Regions from separate parts of the Pseudoalteromonas sp. Ps84H-4 genome, predicted to be linked through region 1. Evidence: predicted binding sites of a transcription regulator. Region 1 holds the regulator's gene; each other region holds the start of a gene.

Region 1 (3,293 bases):
GTTGCAGCAATCACCGCCCCGCCGACCACATCAGAGTGACCATTAATATATTTAGTGGTTGAGTGCACAACAATATCAACACCAAACTCAATTGGGTTTTGTAATGCAGGTGATAAGAAGGTGTTATCAGCCGCAACTAAAGCACCACACTGCTTAGCAATGCTCGTAATTGCTTTAATATCAGTTAAACGCAAAATTGGGTTACTTGGCGTTTCAATCCAAATCAACTTAGGTTTTATCGATAAAATTTCTTGATGGTTTTCAGATTTGGTTAAATCCAAAACTTTTAGTTTTAATAAGCCACGCTTTTCAAGCGAAGTGAATAAACGGTAACTACCGCCATAACAGTCATGTGGAATAACCAGTGTGTCATCACTGTTTAACAGCTGAGTTGCTAAATGCACTGCAGACATACCTGTTGCAGTAATAATGCCTCTTGCACCCCCTTCAAGCTCAGCTAAGGTTTCAGCTAAGATATCGCGATTCGGATTACCACTGCGGCCATAGTCATACTGGCGTTTAGTATCAAAGTCAGCAAATGAATAGGTGGTTGATAAGTATAGAGGTGGCACAACCGCACCATGATGCTTATCGGCTTCGATGCCGTGACGAACCGCTATCGTCGCTTTATTTTTTTCACTCATTTCATCACCTATTCATAAATTGGATGTTTAGACGTCTAAAAGGTTAGATGATCGACTATGAGAAGTCAAAGTATTTATAGCTCACAATAGAAGTTTATACATTTACACTACTAGATGGCTAAATAACTAGTATTTGACTATCTTTTTTAAAGAGATAGAATTTCCGCATCTTGCGCGATGAGAAATACTAATTACCTTTACGAAGTGTTCTATTTTGAATTGGTATCTCGCGTAAATAACTGACAACCGAGGCAACGAAATAACTTATGGCTAAATGGAACGGTGAATACATTCACCCATATGCAGAACACGGTAAAAAATCAGAACAAGTAAAAAAGATTACCGTATCGATCCCACTTAATGTATTAAAAGTATTAACTGATGAACGTACACGTCGTCAGATCAATAACTTACGTCATGCGACGAATAGTGAGTTATTGTGTGAAGCTTTCCTACATGCTTTTACAGGTCAACCATTACCAAATGACGATGACCTTCGTAAAGACAACCCTGAAAAGGTGCCAGAAGAAGTTAAAAAGATTATGCAAGAAATGGGGTTAGATATCCCTGTTCTTGATTCAGAGTAAGTATTTCGGCCATCGGATCACCGCCGATAGCCACAGGCATAAAAAAACTCAGCTTAGGCTGAGTTTTTTTATTAGCGTTAATTAAGTTTAACGCATGTAATCTTCTGGCATCTCAATTTGCGCAACCCCTGACTCTACTGCCGCCTCAGCAACAGCACGAGCAATACGAGGTAATAAACGCGGGTCCATTGGCTTAGGAATGATGTACTCGGCACCAAACTCTAGTGACTCAACGCCAGCCGCTTTTAATACTTCGCTTGGTACAGGCTCTTTTGCAATGCTTCGAATAGCATGCACAGCTGCAATTTTCATTTCATCATTAATTGCCGTTGCTCGCACATCTAGCGCACCACGGAAAATAAACGGGAAACAAAGCACGTTATTCACTTGGTTAGGGAAGTCTGAACGCCCCGTTGCCATAATTAAATCGTTACGTGCACTGTGTGCAACTTCTGGGGCAATCTCAGGATCTGGGTTTGAACACGCAAACACCACAGGCTTATCTGCCATCAGTTTAAGATCATCGGCAGTTAATAGATTAGGACCAGATACACCTACAAACACATCAGCATCAGCAATAACGTCTTGTAATGTACGCTTATCAGTATTGTTAGCAAATAATTGCTTATACTCATTTAAGTCATCACGACGAGTGTGGATCACACCTTTACGGTCAAGCATATAGATGTGCTCACGCAGTGCGCCACATTTTATTAATAGCTCCATACAAGCAACTGCAGCTGCACCGGCACCTAAACATACGATAATTGCATCTTCGATGTCTTTACCTTGTACTTCAAGGGCATTAAGCATACCAGCAGCGGTAACAATAGCAGTGCCATGTTGGTCATCGTGGAAAACTGGAATATCGCAACGCTCGATAAGCGCTTTTTCGATTTCAAAACACTCTGGCGCTTTAATATCTTCTAGATTGATACCACCAAACGTATCAGCGATGTTAGCAACCGTATTAATGAAGTCTTCTGTTGTGCGGTGTTTTACTTCAATATCAATTGAATCAAGGCCAGCAAAACGTTTGAATAGTAACGCTTTACCTTCCATTACAGGTTTTGATGCAAGCGGGCCTAAGTTACCTAATCCTAGAATTGCGGTACCGTTTGAAATAACCGCAACCATGTTACCTTTACCTGTGTACTTATAGGCATTTGCTGGATCAGCAGCAATTTCGCGGACTGGTTCAGCCACACCTGGGCTATAAGCTAAAGCGAGATCGTTAACCGTTTCGGCTGGCTTAGTTAGTTCAACACTAATTTTACCTGGAACGGGGTGAGCGTGGTAATGTAATGCTTTTTCACGAAAATCTGACATAACGCGATAGTATCCTGCAAAAAGTTAAAAAGTGAGAGAGCTTGCATCAGTACGATACCTGTAATGTATAAAAATTCCAAGTATTATCAGGTCTATCCTGTTATAAGCTATATCGCTTAATTTTAAAGGATTTCCCAACAATTTCTGTGCATAGTTGCGATTAATCAAACATAAAAATCAACCTATTTATGGCCTTTTAAGCGCGTGTTTTTGTATTTTATATGCACGAACACTGCAAATAGCCGAAATTAGCCCAAAACAGCCATTTCAACGAAGTTCACAGCATTTACTCACGAAATTATTTAAATTTATTATTTTTAATAACTTTTAGATACCAATACGCTTAGTTAAGTAGTCTATTTTGAGGCAATGAAACCTTGTTGATAGCAAGGCAAAAATTTCGTTATTTAGTTGTGTTCTAAATCAGAAATTTTTAACGCAGGTAGCGACAGGTTTAATCCCTCAAAATGATTAAGTATTATTGCGGATTGGTATACTCATTTATACAAAAAAGAATATAGCCAAGGGGTGGCACTTTGTCTCTACAATTAACGACATAATGGGCATAACAGCCAGAAATAGTTATGCAAAGGAAATGAGTGAAGATGATAAGTAAGTGTCAGTGTTAATAACGAATTTTGTGAATTTTAGCCATAAAAAAAGCACCCTAAGGTGCTTCTTTTAACTAAACAGCAGAAATTACTTCTTGCTGCTAAGTGCACCGAAGCGCTTG
Region 2 (3,293 bases), 300 kb from region 1:
CCTATGCAAAAGCAGAAGTGGCAGGGGTTGTACGAATTAAAAACCTCACTGCATATTGGCGCTTAGAGCAGCAACAAAGTAATTTGTTGGTCAGCCATCAAGCTTATGCAGATCCGAGTGGCTCTATCCCTTATTGGTTAAGTAACAAAGTGTCATTAAAAAGTGTTTATAAAACACTACAATCGCTCAGAGAGCAGTTAACTAATAATCAGTTTTCGCGCACCAAAACCAGCAGCATCCCCGGTAATTGCTAGCAATTAAAACAAGAGTCTTAGGGTGACAGTGTAAGAGTTTATTATTATGATCAGGTTAATTCTGAGGCAGTAGGTAAAAAATGAAAGAACCAAAAATCCCCCTGGTCAATAAGCCAAATGGCCTTGGTGTTGGACGCATTTTAAAAGCAACTAAATGCTCGATTAAAGGCTTTAAAGCGGCGTTTAAAGAAGAGTCTGCATTTCGTTCTGAAATTTATTTAGGACTGTGTTTGTTACCCTTGTCGGTCGTATTGGCGCAGTCACTTAATCACTGGTTAGTGTTGTTTATTCCCTATTTATTATTATTAATCGTCGAGTTACTTAACTCATCAATAGAAGCGCTGACTGACCGAGTTAGCATTGAGTATCATGTATTATCTGGGCGAGCCAAAGATATGGCCTCTGCTGCGGTGACATTGTCGCTGGTGATTTTAGCCTTGGTATGGGGTGTGGCTGTTTACGAAAAAATAGTTTCCTACCTTTAAATCAAACACAAAAAAAGCGCCGTTTGGCGCTTTTTTCATTTTATTTAACCTATTACAGGCCAGCAGCTGCGCGAAGTGCGTCTGCTTTGTCTGTGCTTTCCCAAGGGAACTCATTACGACCGAAGTGACCATAAGCCGCAGTCGGTTGATAGATAGGACGCTCAAGATCAAGCATTTGGATTAAGCCGTAAGGGCGTAGGTCGAAGTGCTCACGCACTAATTCGATTAGACGTGCTTCATCTAATTTACCTGTACCAAATGTTTCGATGCTGATAGATGTTGGCTCTGCAACACCGATAGCGTAAGAAACTTGTAGCTCACACTTGTCAGCAAGACCAGCAGCAACCACGTTTTTAGCAACGTAACGTGCAGCATATGCAGCTGAGCGGTCAACTTTTGATGGATCTTTACCAGAGAAAGCACCACCACCGTGACGAGCCATACCACCGTATGTATCTACGATGATTTTACGGCCTGTAAGACCACAGTCACCCATAGGGCCACCGATTACGAAACGGCCAGTTGGGTTGATGAAGAACTTAGTCGCGCTTGAGATAAGCTCAGCAGGAAGAACCGGCTTAATGATAGTTTCCATTACCGCTTCAACTAAGTCGTTTTGTGAGATTGAATCACAGTGTTGAGTTGAAAGAACAACTGCATCAATACCAACAGGCTTGCCATTTTCGTATGCAAACGTTACTTGAGATTTTGCATCTGGACGTAACCAGTTAAGCTCACCGCTCTTACGAACTTCAGCTTGACGCTGAACTAGACGGTGTGAATAAGTGATTGGTGCAGGCATTAAAACATCAGTTTCGTTACATGCATAACCGAACATTAAACCTTGGTCACCAGCGCCTTGGTCTTCTGGACGAGCACGGTCAACACCTTGGTTAATATCTGGAGATTGTTTACCGATAGTGTTTAGGATTGCACACGAGTCAGCATCGAAACCCATGTCTGAGTGCGTGTAACCGATTTCACGTACAGTTTTACGTGTAATTTCTTCGATATCTACCCAAGCGCTAGTAGTGATTTCACCACCAACCATAACCATACCAGTCTTTACGTATGTCTCACATGCAACACGGGCATGAGAATCTTGCTCTAAGATAGCATCTAGAACCGCGTCAGAGATTTGGTCCGCGATTTTATCCGGATGACCTTCAGAAACAGATTCAGAAGTAAATAAATGTTTTGCCATTGTATTTCTGCTCACAAATATTGCGCTCCACAAACGTCGGTAATAGCGCTAAAAAAATAAGGGGCGTATTTTATCTAAAACAAATATGTTTGCATAGTAATTTTACGCCTAGACGTCCATTTAAAATTACTAATAACGTATTGTTCTTAACAAACGCCCATAAACGGTGCATTTAATGCGGATTTTTAATTGCACTGTACCCTTACAATAAGTAAGAATGGAGCTTCATAAACAACCAGCGCAAATACATAAAGGTAGGAGAATTCATGCCATCACGCAAAGAACTTGCAAATGCTATTCGCGTCTTATCAATGGACGCAGTACAACAGGCCAAATCTGGCCACCCTGGCGCCCCTATGGGCATGGCAGATATCGCAGAAGTACTATGGCGCGATTATCTAAAGCACAACCCTACGAATCCAGAGTGGGCAGACCGCGATCGATTTATTCTTTCGAATGGTCACGGTTCAATGCTGATCTATTCTCTACTGCACTTAAGTGGCTATGACTTACCACTCGAAGAAATTAAAAACTTCCGCCAAATGCACTCAAAAACACCGGGCCACCCAGAATATGGTTATGCGCCTGGTATTGAGACCACTACGGGTCCATTAGGTCAAGGGATCACAAATGCTGTGGGCATGGCAATTGCCGAGAAAGCACTTGCTGCACAGTTTAACCGTGAAGGCCACGATATTGTTGATCACTACACCTATGCATTTATGGGTGATGGCTGTTTAATGGAAGGTATTTCTCACGAAGCCTGTTCATTAGCCGGTACATTAGGCCTAGGTAAACTAGTTGCGTTTTGGGATGACAATGGCATCTCAATTGATGGTGAAGTAGAAGGGTGGTTCAGTGACGATACACCAGCGCGCTTCAAAGCATACGGTTGGCACGTAGTAAGCGATGTAGACGGTCATAACCCTGATGCAATTCGCGCCGCTATTGAAGAAGCACGTAGCATTACTGATAAACCATCACTAATTTGCTGTAAAACAATCATTGGTTACGGTTCACCTAACAAATCAGGTAGCCACGACTGTCACGGTGCACCACTAGGTGAAGACGAAATCAAAGCATCTCGTGAGTTCCTAGGTTGGACAGGTGATGCATTTGAAATTCCAGCTGAAATCTACAGCGAGTGGGATGGCAAAGAAAAAGGTAAGCAACTAGAAGCTAGCTGGGATGAAAAATTTGCCGCTTATGAAAGTGCATACCCAGAGCTTGCAGCTGAGTTTAAACGCCGTACAAACGGTGAGCTACCAGCTGATTGGGCTGAAAAGTCACAAGCTTACATCGAAGAGCTACAAGCAAACCCTGCAAACCCAGCAACACGTAAAGCATCAC
Region 3 (3,293 bases), on a different contig from region 1:
CGCATACGCACTTCAAGCTTAGGCAGTTGGCGAGGCTTAACACCACTCAGGCCTTTCGCAAACGCCTTAATATGAGCCGGTGTGGTGCCACAACAACCACCTACAATGTTAATAAAGCCAGATTTGCCCCAATCGATAATTTCTTTAGCCATTTCAGGGGCTTCTAAATCATATTCACCAAATTCGTTCGGTAAACCTGCATTTGGATGCACCGAGGTAAAGGTTTCACAAACACGCGATAACTCTTCAACATACTGGCGCAGTAAGTCTGGGCCAAGGGCGCAGTTGAGGCCAATTGAGAGCGGTTTAATATGGCGAATAGAGTTATAAAATGCTTCGGTGGTTTGTCCTGATAAAGTACGACCAGAGGCATCGGTAATGGTGCCTGAGATCATCACAGGCAAACTACGACCAGCTTGCTCGAAAGCTTCTTCTACGGCAAACGAAGCGGCTTTTGCATTAAGCGTATCAAAGATGGTTTCAATCAAAATAAGGTCTGCGCCACCTTCCATCAGTGCCAGTGTCGACTCAACATACGCAGCCACCAGCTTATCAAAATTGATATTGCGATAACCTGGGTCATTTACATCTGGTGAAATAGAGCAGGTTTTTGACGTTGGCCCAAGCACACCCGCTACATAACGCGGTTTACTTGGATCTTTTGCTTCAAACTCATCACACACGCCGCGCGCAAGTTTCGCTGACTCGAGGTTGATTTCGCGACTAAGACTCGCCATATCGTAATCTTCCATCGAAATAGTCGTGGCATTAAAGGTATTGGTTTCGATGATATCGGCACCGGCTTCTAAGTAAGCACGGTGAATATCAGCAATGATCTTTGGCTGAGTCAGACTTAATAAGTCATTATTGCCTTTAATAAGTACATGCCAGTCTTTAAAGCGCTCACCGCGATAGTCTTGCTCTTCTAATTTATGTTCTTGGATCATGGTGCCCATCGCGCCATCGAGGATTAAAATTCGCTGTTTCAGCGCCTCGGTCAATTGTTCGCGTTTATTCACTGCATTACTCGGCATAGTTGTTAGTCCTTACGTCTTGGCTAACTAAGTTAATATCATACGGTGTAGTTTGGTACACATAATAGTTTAACCAATTCGAAAACAATAAAAAGGCATGACTTTGCCATGTTTTCGATGGTTCGTTATCAGGGTTATCATCTGGGAAATAATTTTCTGGTTTAGGTGCGTCTGCAGACTTCTCGCTATCACGCAGGTACTCTTCTTTTAAGGTATGCGCATCGTACTCTGGATGACCTGTAATATACACTTGGCTGCCAGACTTATTCTTAATTAAATAGGCACCAACTCGCTCAGAACCAGCTAACACCACCAAATCATCACAGGCAGTGATCTTATCAATATCAATATGACCATAGCGAGAGTGTGGCACTAAAAAGGTATCATCAAAGCCACGGGTGAGTGCTGCGTGGTCAAAATAGCTTTTGTGGGTAAATACACCACTTAACTTATTTGGTTTAAGTTCACGCTTAAGACCATAGTGGTGATAAAGCCCCGCATGGGCCGCCCAACACGAAAACAGCGTAGAGGTAACATGCTGCTCAGCCCAGTCTAAAATCACTTTAAGTTCATCCCAATAGACAACATCGTCATACTCTAAATGTGCAAGCGGCGCACCCGTGATGATCATGGCATCGTAGTTATTGTCTTTTACCTCAGAAAAATAACGATAAAACGTATCTAAGTGCTGCTCAGAGTTACTACTGCTGCGGTGGGTATCTAAGCGCAACAGCTCAACATTAACTTGTAGCGGTGAGTTAGCTAGTAAGCGAATAAACTGCACCTCGGTTTCTACTTTGTTTGGCATTAAGTTTAAGATGGCCAAACGCATTGGGCGAATCTCTTGCGTTTTCGCACGGCTTTTTGGCATTACAAACACGTTTTCCTGACGTAACTTTGCAATAGCTGGCAATTCATCTTTTACTGTAATGGGCATAGCGGGCTCCGAGCATACATATTAGAGTGCTAATTATGAACGGATAGTTAGAAATTTCAACCTCTAGATGTTTAGATGTCCAAATGAAGTGATATTTCTGAGTGGTCATTAATTAAAATGTATGACTCTTTGAGTAAATAACACCTTGATATTAAGCCTATCATAAACGCTGAATTCTGTATTTTGAGGTAGTTTGGGTATACAATACTTGCTGTTAATTTTTATTATAAATTGAAGGCTTCTTTCATGGTGTTACCAGACAAGTTTATATTCTCGATGAGTCGAGTATCTAAGGTTGTGCCACCTAAGCGCACTATCTTAAAAGATATTTCTTTACACTTTTTCCCAGGCGCAAAAATTGGTGTGCTAGGTCTAAACGGTGCAGGTAAATCGACGTTACTGCGCATTATGGCCGGTGTTGACCAAGACTTTGAAGGTGAAGCTCGCCCTCAACCAGGCACTAAAATCGGTTACTTACCGCAAGAACCGCAGCTAGACGAGAACAAAACAGTTCGCGAAACAGTAGAAGAAGCGGTAAGCGAAGTTAAAAATGCATTAAATCGCCTAGATGAAGTATACAACGAGTATGCAATGGACGGTGCAGACTTCGATGCGCTTGCTAAAGAGCAAGGTGAGCTTGAAGCTATCATCCAAGCACACGATGGTCACAATATTGATAACGTGTTAGAGCGTGCAGCTGATGCATTACGCCTACCACCTTGGGATGCAAAAATTGAACACCTTTCGGGTGGTGAGCGTCGCCGAGTTGCGATCTGCCGTTTACTACTTGAAAAACCAGATATGCTTATTCTTGACGAACCGACTAACCACTTAGACGCTGAGTCAGTTGCTTGGTTAGAACGCTTCTTACACGACTACGAAGGTACTGTGGTTGCTGTAACCCACGACCGTTACTTCTTAGATAACGTAGCAGGTTGGATTTTAGAGCTTGACCGTGGTGAAGGTATTCCTTGGGAAGGTAACTATTCATCGTGGCTTGAGCAAAAAGATTTACGTTTACAACAAGAACAGAAATCTGAAAAAGCACGTCAAAAATCAATCGCACAAGAACTTGAATGGGTTCGTTCAAACCCGAAAGGCCGTCAAGCTAAGTCTAAAGCACGTATGGCACAGTTCTCAGAGCTTCAACAAAATGATTACCAAAAGCGTAACGAAACGAATGAGCTATTCATTCCACCGGGTCCACGCTTAGGTGACCAAGTTATCGAAGTGAAAGGCCTGAAGAAGAGCTTTGGCGACCGCGTATTAATTGATGACTTAAACTTTGCAATGCCTAAAGGCGCTATCGTAGGTATTATCGG

Evidence for each region. The regulator MetJ, encoded in region 1, represses methionine synthesis genes. The targets are predictions, from matches to a motif close to TAGACGTCTAGACGTCTA.
Region 2: the regulator MetJ is predicted to act here: its motif matches at 2,045-2,062, upstream of metK (methionine adenosyltransferase).
Region 3: the regulator MetJ is predicted to act here: its motif matches at 2,036-2,053, upstream of metA (homoserine O-succinyltransferase).

The regions. Positions count from the first base shown of each region.
Region 1 is NZ_JAMXSK010000002.1:71,715-75,007, reverse strand. Features, by position in the region: gene metB (cystathionine gamma-synthase) at 1-644, opposite strand, end outside; gene metJ (met regulon transcriptional regulator MetJ) at 911-1,231, shown strand; gene NH454_RS02815 (malic enzyme-like NAD(P)-binding protein) at 1,319-2,560, opposite strand; gene rpmE (50S ribosomal protein L31) at 3,260-3,293, opposite strand, start outside.
Region 2 is NZ_JAMXSK010000002.1:373,849-377,141, forward strand. Features, by position in the region: gene NH454_RS04170 (START domain-containing protein) at 1-254, shown strand, start outside; gene NH454_RS04175 (diacylglycerol kinase) at 335-739, shown strand; gene metK (methionine adenosyltransferase) at 792-1,943, opposite strand; gene tkt (transketolase) at 2,210-3,293, shown strand, end outside.
Region 3 is NZ_JAMXSK010000001.1:460,994-464,286, forward strand. Features, by position in the region: gene NH454_RS02170 (homocysteine S-methyltransferase family protein) at 1-1,034, opposite strand, end outside; gene metA (homoserine O-succinyltransferase) at 1,024-1,971, opposite strand; gene ettA (energy-dependent translational throttle protein EttA) at 2,218-3,293, shown strand, end outside.